Regions from separate parts of the Pseudomonas sp. AC169 genome, predicted to be linked through region 4. Evidence: riboswitches for the same ligand, from Rfam matches in the RefSeq annotation. Region 4 holds a riboswitch; each other region holds the start of a gene.
What was found. Region 4 has a riboswitch for cobalamin ahead of ACZZ0G_RS24080 (ABC transporter substrate-binding protein). Riboswitches for the same ligand answer to the same signal wherever they lie in the genome.

Region 1: another riboswitch for cobalamin. It lies ahead of ACZZ0G_RS28935 (TonB-dependent receptor plug domain-containing protein); the one in region 4 lies ahead of ACZZ0G_RS24080 (ABC transporter substrate-binding protein).
Region 2: another riboswitch for cobalamin. It lies ahead of cobW (cobalamin biosynthesis protein CobW); the one in region 4 lies ahead of ACZZ0G_RS24080 (ABC transporter substrate-binding protein).
Region 3: another riboswitch for cobalamin. It lies ahead of cobO (cob(I)yrinic acid a,c-diamide adenosyltransferase); the one in region 4 lies ahead of ACZZ0G_RS24080 (ABC transporter substrate-binding protein).

What each region holds. Positions count from the first base shown of each region.
Region 1 is NZ_OZ409866.1:6,496,361-6,500,231, reverse strand. It holds gene ACZZ0G_RS28935 (TonB-dependent receptor plug domain-containing protein) at 1-1,185, opposite strand, end outside; cobalamin riboswitch at 1,278-1,483, opposite strand; gene ACZZ0G_RS28930 (MerR family transcriptional regulator) at 1,729-2,151, shown strand; gene ACZZ0G_RS28925 (NADH:flavin oxidoreductase/NADH oxidase family protein) at 2,228-3,454, shown strand; gene ACZZ0G_RS28920 (saccharopine dehydrogenase family protein) at 3,528-3,871, shown strand, end outside.
Region 2 is NZ_OZ409866.1:5,558,265-5,562,135, reverse strand. It holds gene cobN (cobaltochelatase subunit CobN) at 1-736, opposite strand, end outside; gene cobW (cobalamin biosynthesis protein CobW) at 740-1,813, opposite strand; cobalamin riboswitch at 1,913-2,123, opposite strand; cobalamin riboswitch at 2,823-3,044, shown strand; gene ACZZ0G_RS24840 (CbtB domain-containing protein) at 3,169-3,366, shown strand; gene ACZZ0G_RS24835 (CbtA family protein) at 3,378-3,871, shown strand, end outside.
Region 3 is NZ_OZ409866.1:4,617,269-4,621,139, reverse strand. It holds gene ACZZ0G_RS20755 (cobyrinate a,c-diamide synthase) at 1-720, opposite strand, end outside; gene cobO (cob(I)yrinic acid a,c-diamide adenosyltransferase) at 717-1,328, opposite strand; cobalamin riboswitch at 1,410-1,639, opposite strand; gene ACZZ0G_RS20745 (hypothetical protein) at 1,804-2,388, shown strand; gene ACZZ0G_RS20740 (PQQ-dependent sugar dehydrogenase) at 2,453-3,766, shown strand.
Region 4 is NZ_OZ409866.1:5,371,149-5,375,019, reverse strand. It holds gene map (type I methionyl aminopeptidase) at 1-257, opposite strand, end outside; gene ACZZ0G_RS24090 (ParD-like family protein) at 254-481, opposite strand; gene ACZZ0G_RS24085 (Ppx/GppA phosphatase family protein) at 881-1,816, shown strand; cobalamin riboswitch at 1,859-2,053, shown strand; gene ACZZ0G_RS24080 (ABC transporter substrate-binding protein) at 2,200-3,213, shown strand; gene ACZZ0G_RS24075 (FecCD family ABC transporter permease) at 3,222-3,871, shown strand, end outside.

The sequences.
Region 1 (3,871 bases), 1.1 Mb from region 4:
CGGGTGCCAGTCGGGCAGGGCGTCGATCTGCGGGCGCAGTTGCGTGTAGAACGCGTGGGCTTCGGCCTTGTCGTTGTCGATGATCAGCACATCGTCCTGGCCCTTGAACCATTGGTTGTCGGTACCGAACACCAGCATATGGCCGCCGGGCAACTCGGCTTTGCCTTCGGCCTGCACGCCCCAGTCGGTGAAACCCCAGTAATCATTGTGGTTGATGACTTTGGTGCCGCCGCCCTCGACGTTGTTGACGCGGGTGTAGCGCGTGTCCCAGTCGTTGATGTGGCCTTTGACGAAGTAGCTCAGGCGCTCGTTGACGGTCTGCTCGAAAGTCGCCGTGGCGATCTGCTGTACACGATCGTTGGTGGTTTTGTGGTTGTCGACCGGGCGGGCGAAATCGAGGTTGGCGTCGGCGTATTGGTAGAACAGTTCCAGCCGCGCATCGTCGCCGAAGGACTGGATCGCCTTTCCGCCGAACGTGGTGACTTCGTACGCACGGTTCTTCCCGGACTCGTTTTTCATGTCGCGGTTGCGATACGGCTGATAGCCGTCGGAGACGTTGTGGCTGACGTACGCCAGCAAACCCAGGTCGCCAAACCCGTTAGTGAAGATATTCTCGACCCGCGCATCCTCGGTGGTACCGCCAAAGCTGTCGACGCCCAGATTCACTTCGCCGGCGGCTTTGCGCGACTGCGGGCTGCGGGTGACGATGTTGATCACGCCGGAAACGGCCTGAGTGCCGAACAATAGACTCTGGCCACCCTTGAGCACTTCGATGCGTTCAATGGCGTTGGCCGGCAGCGTGTCCAGATAGAGGCCGCCGTACAGACGATTGTTCAGGCGCACGCCGTCGAGCAGGATCAGCGTATCGTCGTTGCGCCCACCGAGCAGCGAATAAGTGCCGTAGTCGAAGGGACCGTTTTTCGGTGCTACATACAGACCGGGAATGAACATCTGCATGACGCGGCTGACATCGGCGCTGGGGCCGGCGCGCTCGATCTGCTCGCGGGTAACGATCTCGACCTTGCTGCCGAACTTCGCCATATCAGCGACGGTGGTGGACTCCACCGACGGTGCAGAAACGATTTGTTGATTGAGTTCCAGTGGCGCGTCATCGGCCAGCAGCAGCGGGCTGAACAGGCAGCCGAACAGAAGGGTTGGAGCAGAAGTGTTGAAAGGTCGAATCATTGTCTTCTCGAAAAGGATCTTCGCAGAAGAGCATGCAGGAGAAGGCATCGCGCACAGCCAATACCGGCCCATGCCCGCCCACCGCAGGATTTTGCCAAACAGCAATTCAGGCCGGTCTCCGGGCTCGCGCGTATCGAGGCTTTCACCTTCCCATGGTCGTCTGGCCACAGTGGTGTATCGAAAGCATCACGCGCATACCGTTGCGGGGGCAGCACCGGACTTGTTCGAAAAGAACGTACCGGTTTCCCGTTTCACCCCATGCACGGCGGCATGGGACACCTGAAACTGGGCGGCATCTGAACATTCGGATGACCGTTCGTCAACTTGCATGCGTGCGTACTCCTCTAACCACTGTGGGAGCGAGCTTGCTCGCGAAGGCGTAGTGTCAATCAACAATGATGTAACTGACCCGGCCTCTTCGCGTGCAAGCTCGCTCCCACAGGATCTCTGCTCTGCATTAAAAACAGGTCGAGGTCGCACTTGGTCGTTTGATAGGTGAAGGTTTAAAGTTCACTTCAAGTTCAATTACGGCTCAGGTCAATCATGAAAATCGGTGAACTGGCAAAAATCAGCGGCCTGGCAGCTTCGCGCATCCGCTTCTATGAGGCGAGCGGCCTGATCAACTCGGTCGGGCGCAAGGCTAACGGCTATCGCGATTACGCCCCGGAAACCGAGTGGATTCTGCAGATCATCACCGGTGCACAGTCGGCGGGGTTTTCCCTGGAGGAAATTCGCCAGTTGCTGCCGGTGAATGCGCAGGACTGGCAGCACGAAGGGATGCTGGTCGGGCTCAAGCGCAAGGTCGAGGAAATCGAAGTGCTCCAGCAACGCCTCGCGCACAACAAGGCGCAACTGCTGCGCGTCATCCATGGCATCGAGAGCAAACCGGCGGACGTCGGCTGTGCGGACAACGCGCAGTTGTTGATCAATCAGATGCGCGAGGAGAAGGCGGCGCAGCTCAAGTAACCGCCTCGTAAAAAGCTCTTGACCTTAAAGTTGGCTTTAATCTTATGGTTGTTGCACGCCCAAACGAGGATTCCTCATGAACGTGTTCGACAGCCTGTTGCTTCCCAACGGTTCAACCCTCAAAAACCGCATCGCCAAAGCCGCCATGGAAGAAAACATGGCCGACGCCGATCAGGCGCCCTCTGAACAACTGATGCGCCTGTATCAAGCCTGGGCCGACGGCGGTGCCGGTCTGCTGATCACCGGCAACGTCATGGTCGATGGCCGTGCGATGACCGGGCCGGGCGGCGTGGTGCTGCAGGATGACCGGCAATTGGCCAAGTTCAAGCGTTGGGCGCAGGTCGGTCGGTCCGGTGGTGCGCAGTTCTGGTTGCAGATCAACCATCCCGGTCGACAAATGCAGGCCAATCTCGGGCAGAAAACCTGGGCGCCGTCGGCGGTTCCGCTGAGCATGGGCAGCCTGTCCAAACACTTCACCACGCCCCACGCGATGACCGCCAGTGTGATCGCAGAGGTCGTTCAGCGTTTCGCCCGCAGCGCGCAACTCGGCGAGCAGGCCGGGTTCACTGGCGTGGAAATCCACGCCGCCCATGGCTATCTGTTGAGTCAGTTTCTGTCGCCGCTGACCAATCAGCGCAAGGACCAGTGGGGCGGCTCGCCGGAGAACCGCGCGCGGCTGTTGCTGGACATCGTCAAGGCTGTACGGGCGCTGGTTTCTGCGCAGTTTGCAGTGGCGGTGAAACTCAATTCCGCCGACTTTCAGCGCGGTGGGTTCAGCGCCGATGACGCGCGACAAGTCGTCGAATGGCTCAACAATCTGGGGGTGGATCTGGTTGAATTGTCCGGCGGCAGCTACGAAGCCCCGGCGATGCAGGGCGAAGCGCGGGACGGGCGCACCCTGGGGCGTGAGGCGTACTTCGTCGAGTTCGCCCAAGACATTCAGAAAGTCGCACGGATGCCCGTGATGGTCACCGGTGGCGTGCGCCGCCGGCCGATCGCTGAAATGGTCGTTAACAGTGGCATGGACATGGTCGGCATCGGCACCGCGCTGGCCATCGATCCGAACCTGCCGCGTGACTGGCTGCTGGGCAAGGACAGTGCCCCCGAGCTGCCACCGATCACCTGGAAGAACAAGGCCATGGTGTCGCTGGCCAACATGGCGGTGGTCAAGTTCCAGTTGCGCAAACTCAGTCAGGCGCGAAAGCCCGATCCGCGCGTGTCACCGCTGCGCGCGTTGATCATGCAGCAAATCGGCAATGCCTTGCGGACGCGCCAGTACCGCAAATGGGTGGCGAACAACTGATCTGAATGGCTTGCTGACGTTCGGCCCTATATCCTGCACGCCTGTGTGATGGAACGACTTAGGGAAGAATTGCATGCCGTTCAGGGTGATGGTGGTCGGTGGTTACGGAAATTTCGGCAGTATCGTCTGTCGGCACCTGGCGTTGATGCCGGAGATCGGCCTGGTACTCTCCGGCCGTGATCCGCAGAAATTGCAGCGCAAAGTCGATGAACTGAATGGTCAATCGGGCAATGTCTGCGAAGGCTGGTGCGGCGACGCCATGGGCGCCGAGTTCAAAGACGCGTTGCGAGCGTTGAACATTCAATTGGTCGTGCATACCGGCGGGCCGTTTCAGGGGCAATCCTATGCGGTCGCCGAAAGCTGCATCGCCGCCGGCGTGAACTATTGTGATCTGGCTGACTGCCGCACCTTCGTCAA
Region 2 (3,871 bases), 190 kb from region 4:
AGCCGGGCTCTTTCAAACTGGCCACCGCGATCGGCAACGGATTAAGCCCCGCCGCCTGCAAGCGCTGGCAGAAAACATCGATAAAAGCAGTGTTAGCCGCCTGCAGATGCGAGCGGTAAAACAGCACCGCCGCAACCGGGTTTTCCGGCAGCCATTCGGCTTGCCAGTCACTCAGTGCCGCAGTGGTTTTGTTCGGATGGTAAATCGCCGTGCGCGGCAGGGTTTGCGGTTCTTCCCAGGCGTAATCGCGGGCGAGCCAACGATCAGCCAGGCAGCGGAAAAAATCCAGCGCATTACCCAGGCCGCCCTGCCGCAAGAACTGCCAGAGGCGGTCGCGATCTTCGGCGTTGACGGTGCTCAAGTCGCTGAGCTCCGGATCCGGCCGGTCATCGCCCGGTACCAGAATCACCTGCACACCGCGCTCGGACAGCTCGACCAGCCGCTCGACGCCATAGCGCCAGTAGGCAATGCCGCCATGCAGCGAAATCAGGATCACCTTGGCATGACGCAGCACTTCATCGACGTACAGATCGACCGAGGCGTGATTCTGCACTTGCATCGGATTGGCCAGGCGTAGGCTCGGATAATCCTCGGGCAACTGCTGCGCGGCTTCAGCGAGCAGCGCCAGGCTAGAGTCGCCGCTGCACAGGATCACCAGCTCGGCAGGGGTTTGGCCAAGGTCGGCAATGTTGTCATCCGAGACGAATCCGCCGGGCTGAGTCCTGAGCAGGTGCATGGTTTAAACGCTGAGCGCGGCGCGCAGTTGCGCTTCGAGTTGCGCCGCGTCGAGTTCCTGACCGATCAACACCAGACGCGTCACGCGCGCCTCATCGGCGCCCCACTGACGGTCGAAATGCTTGTCGAAACGCGTGCCGACGCCTTGGATCAACAGGCGCATCGGCTTGTTCGGGATGGCAGCGAAACCTTTGACACGGAGGATGCCGTGCTGAACCACCAGTTGCGTCAGCGCGTCGAGCAGCAAGCTTTCGTCAGCTTGCGGCAGTTCGATGGAGATCGAATCGAAAGCGTCGTGATCGTGGTCATCGTGATCGTCATCGCCTTCACCATGGTGGTGATCATGATGGCTGTGACGGCTGTCGATGTGTTCTTCGGAACCGACGCCGAGGCCGATCAACACGTCCAGCGGAAGACGACCGTTGCTGGCTTCGATGATTTTGACGGCGGGCGGCAGCTCTTCGGCGACTTCTGCGCGAACGCGAGCGAGGTCTTCCGGGCTGGTCTGGTCGGCCTTGTTGAGGATGACGAGGTCGGCGCTGGCCAGTTGGTCGGCAAACAATTCGTGCAGCGGCGATTCGTGGTCGAGGTTCGGGTCGAGTTTGCGCTGCGCGTCGACTTGATCCGGGGATGCGGCGAAGGTGCCGGCGGCCACGGCCGGGCTGTCGACCACGGTGATCACCGCGTCAACGGTGCAGGCGCTGCGGATTTCCGGCCACTGGAAGGCTTGCACCAGTGGTTTTGGCAGGGCCAGACCCGAGGTTTCGATGAGGATGTGGTCGAGGTCGCCGCGACGGGCAACCAGTTCGCGCATCACCGGGAAGAACTCTTCCTGAACGGTGCAGCACAGGCAGCCGTTGGCCAGTTCGTAAACGCGGCCGGTGGCTTCTTCTTCGGTACAACCGATGGTGCATTGTTTGAGGATTTCACCGTCGATGCCCAACTCGCCAAACTCGTTGACGATCACCGCAATGCGGCGGCCCTGAGCGTTGTCGAGCATGTGTCGCAGCAGCGTGGTCTTGCCCGAGCCGAGGAAGCCGGTGACGATGGTGACGGGAAGTTTGGCCAGTGTTTTCATCGGTATGCCCTTTGGCAAGCGGCGGGCATACGGGACGAGAACCGGCATCGCGCGTGCGCGCCGGAAGCGTTCGCCACCGGATCACCCCGCCCGGTTGTAGTGAGAATCTGTGACGAGGCAGGTCTCCTGGCTGACGGTGTTCAGGCGTGGGCCTGGCGTTTGCTGCGCCTTCCCGCTGGCTCATCGTTTGAGCTGGCAGTGGCGTGGCAGCGAACATCACCGTTCACAGTTGCGGGGGCAGCCGCGGCATTGACCGCGTTCCCTTCTTAGCTTCGGCAACGGCCGAAGAACCTCGAAAGCGCAAGGCTACGCATCGTCTAAGGGTGGGTCAATGGGCGTTGAGCTTTGGTTTTGGGGGCATATCCGTTGCTGCGGGTGCTGCCGCTGGCGGTTTCGCTCTTACAGCGAGTCCCTTTTTCAAACGCCAAAAAGGAACCAAAAGGCTTTGCCCCGGCGTACGGCACTTCGCTGAGGCTCAGTGTTCCCTCGCTACGGTGTCCATCCGAAGGGGCAAAAAATCAAAAGCCAAAGCAAGATCAAAGGCCAGATCAAAAGCCCCTCATCCTAGCCCTCTCCCGGAGGGAGAGGGGACTGACCGCGTGGAATGGAAGAGATACGCCGAATTGGGATACCGAGTCGAACTCAGATTCTGAAAGGCCCACCATCGGCTCCCTCTCCCTCGGGAGAGGGCTGGGGTGAGGGGCTGCAACAACGCAAATCAAAAGCCGAACACCCGCGCTCTTCACCACTCAATAGGCCGAGTGTCAGCTCGCCTGCTCTTGATCTTGATCCACAGGCGACATCGGAAGGCTGAGTGGAGGGATCGATCCCGCAGCGAAGGAACCCCGAGCCCCAGCGATCGGGCCGAACGTCAGGGCGAAGACCTTTGGGTTACTTTTTTTGGGGGCGTTTGCCAAAAGTGACCCGCCGCAAGGGCGGACCGTAACCAGCAACACCCGCAGCAACGGATCCACCCACAAAATTGACTAAAATCCCCAACCCATGCTCTCCTACACACCTTGTTACGGGTGCCCTTCACAGGGTGAAACGGGAAACCGGTGAATCATGTGCTTTACTCAAGCCCATGTCAGTCCGGTGCTGCCCCCGCAACGGTAAGCGAGCGAAGCGTCAAAACCACTGTGCCCGTGCGGCATGGGAAGGTGACGCTTGCAGGTCGGCCTGACGCCAACCCCTCGTGAGCCCGGAGACCGGCCCGCAACACACAGCCCGCATTTGTGCGGTGCTGAACATAACAAACCCGCGGTGGGCGGGCGCTGTTCGAACCTCTGCGAGCCCGACCCGCAGGGGTTTTCATGCGCTCTATATCACCCGCTGACACTCCAGAGGGAAGCGCCATGTCGATCATCAGCAGCACCGGCAGCAACACGGACAAAATTTCCAGCACCACCACCCTGAGCCAACGCCTGAGCGCCGCGATCTTCGCGTCGATTCTCGGCGCCAGCCTGGTCTACTTCGCCGGTTTCTCGCACATCGAAGCGGTACACAACGCCGCCCACGATACCCGCCACAGCGCCGCGTTCCCGTGCCACTGAGACCTGCCGACATGATCAAGCGTATTGCGCAAACCGCAGGTTTCACCGGCCTGCTGGCCGCCCTGCTCCTCACCCTGCTGCAAAGCTTCTGGGTTTCGCCGCTGATTCTGCAAGCGGAAACCTTTGAGAAGTCCGAGCCGGTGGCGGTTCACGAACACGCCGCCGGCGCCGCTGCACACACCCACGATGCCGAAGCCTGGGAACCGGAAGACGGCTGGCAGCGTGTCGTCTCGACCACGGGCGGCAATCTGGTCGTAGCCGTCGGTTTCGCCCTGATGCTCGCAGGCCTCTACACCCTGCGTGCGCCGACCAAAACCTCGCAAGGTCTGCTCTGGGGTCTGGCCGGTTATGCGACATTCGTACTGGCACCGACGATGGGCCTGCCACCTGAATTGCCGGGCACTGCCGCCGCTGATCTGGCCTCACGACAAATCTGGTGGATTGGCACTGCCGCGTCGACCGCTGTCGGTCTGTCGCTGATCGCGTTCAGCCGTCACTGGTTGAT
Region 3 (3,871 bases), 750 kb from region 4:
GCGCACATTCTTCAGCAGTGGCTCGACAGCGATGACGTCAGGCGCGGCAAATTCCACGGCCGGTGGCAGCGCTACCTCGCAACTGCTGGCGAGGGCATCGGCAGCGGCGTCGAGGCGCACATCGAGATCATTCAATTCGCTGGCCTGGACCAGACCGAGATGGCGACTCGGCAGTTCAATACCGGTCTCGCGGGACAACGCGCCGTACCAACGCAAACCTTCAGTGAGACTGCCTTCGAGCAACTGCGCATGGCGCAAGGTGCCAACACGATTGGCCAGCACGCCGGCAAACGGCAGATCCGGCTGATATTTGGCCAAGCCCAGCGCCAACGCACCAAAGGTCTGCGCCATGGCCGTCCCATCAATCACGCCGAGCACTGGCACACCGAAATGCCGCGCCAGATCAGCGCTCGACGGCGTGCCGTCAAACAGGCCCATCACGCCTTCGATCAGAATCAGATCCGCCTCGGCGGCGGCTTCCCACAACAGACGACGACTTTCCTGCTCGCCGACCATCCACATGTCCAGTTGATACACCGGTGCACCGCTGGCGCGCTCGAGGATCATCGGATCGAGAAAGTCCGGGCCGCATTTGAACACGCGTACTTTACGCCCCTGATTGCGATGCAAACGGGCCAGTGCGGCGGTGACGGTGGTCTTGCCCTGACCGGAGGCCGGCGCGGCGATGAGTACCGCCGGGCAGTGACGTGGTTGATTCAAAGTTCGACGCCTTTCTGCGCTTTGATGCCGGCCTGGAAGGCGTGTTTGAGCATGCCCATTTCGGTGACCGTGTCGCCCATCTCGATCATTTCCGGCTTGGCCGCGCGACCGGTGACGATTACGTGCTGCATCGGCGGACGCGCCTGCAGATCGCTGAGCACCTGATCGAGATCGAGGTAGCCGTGTTTAAGGGCGATGTTCAGTTCATCGAGCACCACCAGACCGATCGACGGGTCGCGCAGTAGTTCCCGCGAGACTGCCCACGCGGCTTCGGCGGCGGCGATGTCGCGCTTACGATCCTGGGTTTCCCAAGTGAAGCCCTCGCCCATCACATGGAAGCGAACCTGTTCGGGGAAGCGGCGGAAAAACAATTCTTCGCCGGTGCTGTTACGCCCCTTGATGAACTGCACCACGCCGCACTGCATGCCGTGGCCCATGGCGCGGGCGAGCATGCCGAACGCCGAGCTGCTTTTGCCTTTGCCGTTGCCGGTCAGCACCAGCACCAGGCCGCACTCGTCAGGCGAGTTGGCGATGCGTTCGTCGATCACGGCTTTTTTGCGCTGCATACGCGCCAGATGGCGTTCGTCGCGCTCGGGGGAATCAGTCATGGGGGAGCTCTCCGTTGAGGCTGGATAACGGCGGGCAGGCACAAGAATAGACGGCAAAAAGCCTGGCATCGCCCACCGTGATGCCGCTGGATGGATCAGGCCGGTCTCCGGGCTCATGAGCGGCGTTGGCCTGACTGCGCGCCTTCCCGCTTCTTTCGAGGCAGTGGCTCAAGGCGCAGTTTTCACTCATTTACCGTTGCGGGGGCAGCGCCGGGATCGTGGTGGTTCTTCGCTTGAAGACAACCCTCACCGGCTTCCCTGTTTCACTCTGTCGACACCGGTCACAGAGCACCTGAAACAAGCCGCGAAGGTTAGAGGGTTGGGGGTGGAGCGTCAATTAAAGAGGCGGCCAGCGGGCGAATAACTGCCGTCGATCAATTATCCGGCGCCAATCTTGTGCCACACTGATACAAATGATATCAAAGAGCCATGCTTTTTCCCGAAAAGCCCACCACAACAATAAAGGATGATGACGATGCAAGGCATGATCATCAGCAACCCGCGCCTGGAATTCCTGCGCCCGGTGCTTGAACGCTGGTTTGACTGTATCGACCGCTACAACGCCGTGCGCGGCGACAGCGATACCCCTTACTGGCATGACGAGAAAGCCAATCTCGGATTGCTCTCGGCGGCGGCCTGGATGGCCGAGCTGGTGACTTTGAACGACACTGCCACGCGCAAACAGAATGAAGAAGGCGAGCGCAATGCCCGCGCCGATCTGTTTCTCGCCAGCGCCGAAGATCGCGCCTTTATTCAGGCCACGCAACGCTGGCCACGAGTCACGAATCTAAATCTGACCCAAGCCCTGCTCGACATCACCAGCGACGCCAAGCGCATCAGCTATGCCAGCGATCTCAAGCTCGGCTGCCTGTTCGTCGCACCGCAAAAAGCCCAGCACAGCGCCAGCCCCGAAGAGCTGCAGGACATGGTCGACGACCTGCAGAAGGAACACACCTGCGCCGTCGCCTGGTATTTCCCCTACGCCTACCGCAAATTGCGCAGCGAAGCCGGCAACTATCACCCAGGCATTGCCGTGCTGTTCAAGGAAGCCCGCGGCTGAGGTTGAACCATCGGGCTTGCGCCCTCCTCTATGATTAAGAATGCATTCATAGGGAAGATCAGCAATGCGCAAGCCCCAACTCGTTTTTGTCATCGCCTTCGCCGGAGGACTCGCCGCCTGCGGTGAAACCTCCAGCCTGCAAGTCTCCGACGGCACCGGCCCGTCACCGAAACTGCCCGAACCGAACAAGACCCTGATCCCGACAGTGAACATCGCCCCGGCGATCGGCTGGCCCGAGGGCAGTAAACCGACAGCGGCCGCCGGCACCCAAGTCGCAGCATTCGCCGAAGGCCTCGACCATCCGCGCTGGCTCTATGTGCTGCCCAACGGCGACGTACTGGTGGCGGAAACCAATGCCCCGCCAAAGCCGGATGACAGCAGCGGCATTCGTGGCTGGGTGATGAAGAAAGTCATGGGCAAGGCTGGCGCTGGCGTACCGAGCCCGAATCGCATCACTTTGCTGCGTGACGCCGATCACGATGGCGTGGCCGAGACGCGTACGGTGTTTCTGCAGAACCTCAACTCGCCATTCGGCATGACCCTGGTCGGCAATGACCTGTACGTCGCCGATACCGATCGACTGCTGCGCTTCAACTACGAGCCCGGCGCGACCGAGATCAAGTCGCAGCCGATCAAGGTTGTCGATCTGCCCGGTGGGACGCTGAATCATCACTGGACCAAAAACGTCATCGCCAGCAAGGACGGCAGCAAGCTGTACGTGACGGTCGGCTCGAACAGCAACGTTGGCGAAAATGGTCTGGATAAAGAAGAAGGCCGCGCAGCGATCTGGGAAGTCGATCGGGCGACCGGTAATCACCGCATCTTCGCCTCGGGCATCCGCAACCCCAATGGCCTGGCCTGGGAACCCACCAGCGGCGCGCTGTGGACGGCAGTGAATGAGCGCGACGAGATCGGCAGTGATCTGGTGCCGGACTACATCACTTCCGTGAAGGACGGTGGTTTCTATGGCTGGCCGTTCAGCTATTACGGCCAGCATGTCGATGTCCGCGTCTCCCCGCAAAATCCTGATCTGGTGGCTAAAGCCATCGCTCCGGATTACGCCGTCGGGCCGCACACCGCGTCATTGGGCCTGAGCTTCGCCGAGGGCAACACCCTGCCGGCGCAGTTCAAGGAAGGCGCGTTCATCGGCCAGCATGGTTCATGGAACCGCAAACCGCACAGTGGCTATAAAGTGATTTTCGTGCCGTTTACCGCTGGCAAGCCGAGCGGCACACCGGTGGATGTGCTGACCGGTTTCCTCGACAAGGATGAGAATGCGCTAGGTCGGCCAGTGGGCGTGGTGATCGATCAGCAAGGTGGCTTGCTGGTGGCGGATGATGTTGGCAACAAGGTGTGGCGGGTCTCGGCCACGAAGTGATGTTGAATGTGACCTGAAACAACTGTGGGAGCGAGCCTGCTCGCGAATGCGGAGTGTCAGCCCCCATTGAATTGGCTGATACACCGCTTTCGCGAGCAGGCTCGC
Region 4 (3,871 bases):
CCTGAGGGAATCCCGTGGCAGACCACGTCGTTGACGGACGCGCAGACGGTTTTCGGAAAACCGTGATAGCCGACGTTGGCCGGCACGGCTTTCTGCACGTTGACGATGTAGTCATTACACAGTTGATCGAGCTGATCCGTAGTGACGCCAGCCTTGACGTGCGGCACCAGCATCGCCAGCACTTCAGCGGCGAGTTTGCCGGCAGCGCGCGATTGGGCGATCTCGGCCGGGGTGTTGATCTTGATCTGGTTTCTCATGCGCTGACGGCTTCCTGAGTCAGTTGTTGCAGATCCAGCCCGCCGTTCTGTTCGGCGCGGATCAGCAAGCGGCAAATGGCGCTGTGGTCGAGGTTGGGGTGCAGTTCGGCGAGCATGCCGATGCGCATCCAGTGCTCGGCCTGCGCGTTGATCGAGCGGCTGAGGGCGTTGCTGGAGATACGCAGGTTCTCGTGCATGTCCTCTGAAATCTTTACGATGCCCATATATGAATCCGATACGATGTGTATATGGATCGTATATTAGCCAAGACTCCACCAAAATTGCAAACACACACGCTGATCGTTCCCACGCTCCGCGTGGAAATGCAGCCCGTGACGCTCCGCGTCGCTGGACGCGGAGCGTCCCTAGAGGCATTACCACGCGGAGCGTGGGAACGATCAGCTACTAAATCGCAGGCAAAAAAAAGCTGCCAAAAATGGCAGCAAAAACTTTAAGAACACGCGATGTATTGGCCTCAGCATAGGCGCCGAATAATGACAGTGTCATGACAGCCTCACATTCATTGAACCGCCCCTGCCCCGTCATCAGGATGTCATCAAGATCACGGCAGAATCCTCGCAAACCGTCTTGAGCCTTCGGGCGGATGCTGTGCAAGGATTCCCATGAAACAAGACGCCTCGCTGTTTGCCGCCATCGACCTGGGTTCGAATGCCTTCCGGCTGATGATCGGCCAGTCGGTGCGCAGTCGAAAGGGCTTGCAGATTCAGGAGGTGAAAACCCTGCGTGAGCCGGTGCGGCTTGCCGAAGGCTTTGACGGTGGTGCGCTGGATGCGTTGGCACTGGATCGCGGTTGGCAGGCATTGGCGCGGTTCGGCAAAAAACTGCGCGGTTTCGAGGCGGGTCGGGTGCGCGCGGTGGCAACCAGCGCAGTGCGCGAGGCTGATAACGCGCAGCTGTTTCTGGCCAGTGCCGAACGGCATCTGGGCTTTCCCATCGACGTGATTTGCGGCCATGAAGAGGCGCGACTGGTCTACGCCGGCGTGACCCACGCCTTGCCGAGCGCCGCAGACCTGCGCCTGGTGGTCGACATCGGTGGCGGTTCCACTGAGCTGATTCTCGGCCAGGGTTCACAACCGTTGCTGACCGAGAGTATCGCCATCGGCAGCGGCACCTTGAGCACGCGCTTCTTTCGCGGCGGCGATGTGTCCGCCGGCGCGCTGCAGGAAGCCGAGCGCTTTGCCATACTGCAGTTTGAAAAGGTTGCCCGACGCTACCGTGCTCAGGGCTGGCAGCAAACCATCGGTTCTTCCGGCACTGCGCGCATGCTGGCCAAAGTGCTCAAGGCCAATCGCCTCAACGACTACGATCAGGACGGCATCACCTACGGCGGGCTACTACGCCTGTCGTTGCTTCTGCTGAAGGTGAACAACGTCCAGCAACTGAAACTGGCCGGCCTGCAACCACACCGCCAGAGCATTCTGCCCGGCGGTCTGGTGTTGATGCTCGCGGCATTCAAAGTGTTCGGCATTGCGCAAATGCTGCCGTCGGAACCAGGCCTGCGTTTAGGCGTGTTGCACAGTTTGATGAGCCAACACTAATCCTCGCCACGACAGATTCGTCTCCCCTTCAGCGGCGCGATCGACTACCATGCCGCCGCCGGTTTCCACACGGGATTAATAGGGAATCCGAAATGCTTGCACAGCATCAATCGGAACTGCCCCCGCAACTGTAGGTGCCGAGCCTGCTCCACGACTGCCACTGGGATGACTCCCGGGAAGGCCGGAGCCAGGCGATGACGCATCAGTCAGGAGACCTGCCGGCACAGTGACTGACTAACCGGCGGGGTGTCCGGGAAGGACATCGTGCCGCGCGTCTTTTGATTAAATGCCGGCCTTGCGCAGGTTTCCATGATCGCGTTCGACGGTGTGTTTCCAATCCGTACCCTCCCCGCTCCCCGTACGGATCCATTGGAGACTGCCCCATGCTGCTGCCTCGCGTTGCCACCCTCATCACCGGTCTGAGTCTTTGCACGCTGGCCCATGCGGCACCCACTCAATACCCGCTGACCATCGAAAACTGTGGCAGCCACCTGACCTTTCAGCACGCGCCTGCGCGCACCGTGACCATCGGCCAGGCCGGCACGGAAATGCTCTACGCCATGGGTCTGAGCGACAAAGTCGTCGGCACCTCACTGTGGTTCAACAACGTGCTGGCCAAATACAAGGCGCAGAACGACCAGATCGAGCGTCTGGCCGATAACGAACCGAGCTTTGAATCGGTGATCGGCAAGCGTCCGGAACTGGTCGCCGTGGAGCTGGAATGGATGGTCGGCCCACAAGGTGCGGTGGGCACCCGCGAGCAGTTTCATGAACTGAAGATTCCGACGTACCTGCTGCCCTCCGATTGCGAAGCCAAGGACAACCTTGTCGGCGCCGATGGCACGCGACTGGCGCCGTTTCGCATCGAGACGATTTACAAAAGCGTGAGCCAACTGGCGCAGATCTTTGATGTGCAGGAGCGTGGCCAGCAGCTCAATGACGAGCTCAAGGCCAGCCTCGCCAAATCGATTGCCACCGCCCACGGCAAACAACTCAAGGACGCCAGCGCGCTGGTCTGGTTCTCCAGCGCACAAATGGACATCGAGCCGTTCGTGGCCGGGCACAAAGGCATTCCCGATTTCATGCTCAGCACCCTCGGCGTGCGCAACGTGGTGGAATCCGATGAGGAGTGGCCAACGGTCGGCTGGGAAACCATCGCCAAGGCCAATCCAACCTTTCTCGTCATCGCGCGCATGGATCGTCGCCGCTTCCCTGCTGACGACTATGAAAAGAAACTCGCCTTCCTGCGCAGCGATCCGGTAACGCGCAACATGGACGCGGTGAAACATAACCGCATCATCATTCTCGACGCCATGGCCATGCAGGCCAGCCTGCGCATGTTCGAGGGTATCGAGCAATTGGCCACGGCCATCAACGGCTATGACCTGTCGCAATGAGTGCCAGCCTGCTCCGTACGTTGCTGGCCTTGGCGATGCTGTTGATTGCAGTGGTCGCTGGCGTGGCCATCGGCGAAACCTCGATTGAGCCGGGCGTGGTCGTGCAAGTGCTGGCGAACAAATTGTGGGGCGCCGGGTACGCGCTCGACCCGATCGACGAAGGCATCGTCTGGAACTACCGCTTGACCCGCGCACTGGTCGCGGCCGCATGCGGCGCCGGTCTGGCGACGTGCGGGGTGATCTTGCAGTCGCTGCTGCGAAATCCGTTGGCCGATCCGTATCTGCTGGGGATTTCTGCCGGCGCCTCGACCGGAGCGGTGATGGTGGCGCTGCTCGGGGTTGGCGCCGGAATGATCTCGTTATCAGTCGGAGCCTTTGCCGGGGCAGTGACCGCATTTGTGCTGGTGATTCTGTTGGCGCGGGTCAGCGGCTCGGCGAGCGGCACCGGGCAAATCATTCTCGCGGGGATCGCCGGCTCGCAGTTGTTCAACGCGCTGACGGCGTTTCTGATCACCCGCTCGGCCAGCTCCGAGCAGGCACGCGGGATCATGTTCTGGCTGCTGGGCAATCTCGGTGGCGTGCGCTGGCCATCGGTGTGGCTCGCGGTGCCGGTGGCGTTGTTGGGGTTGGTCGTGTGCTTGTGGCATCGGCGGGCGCT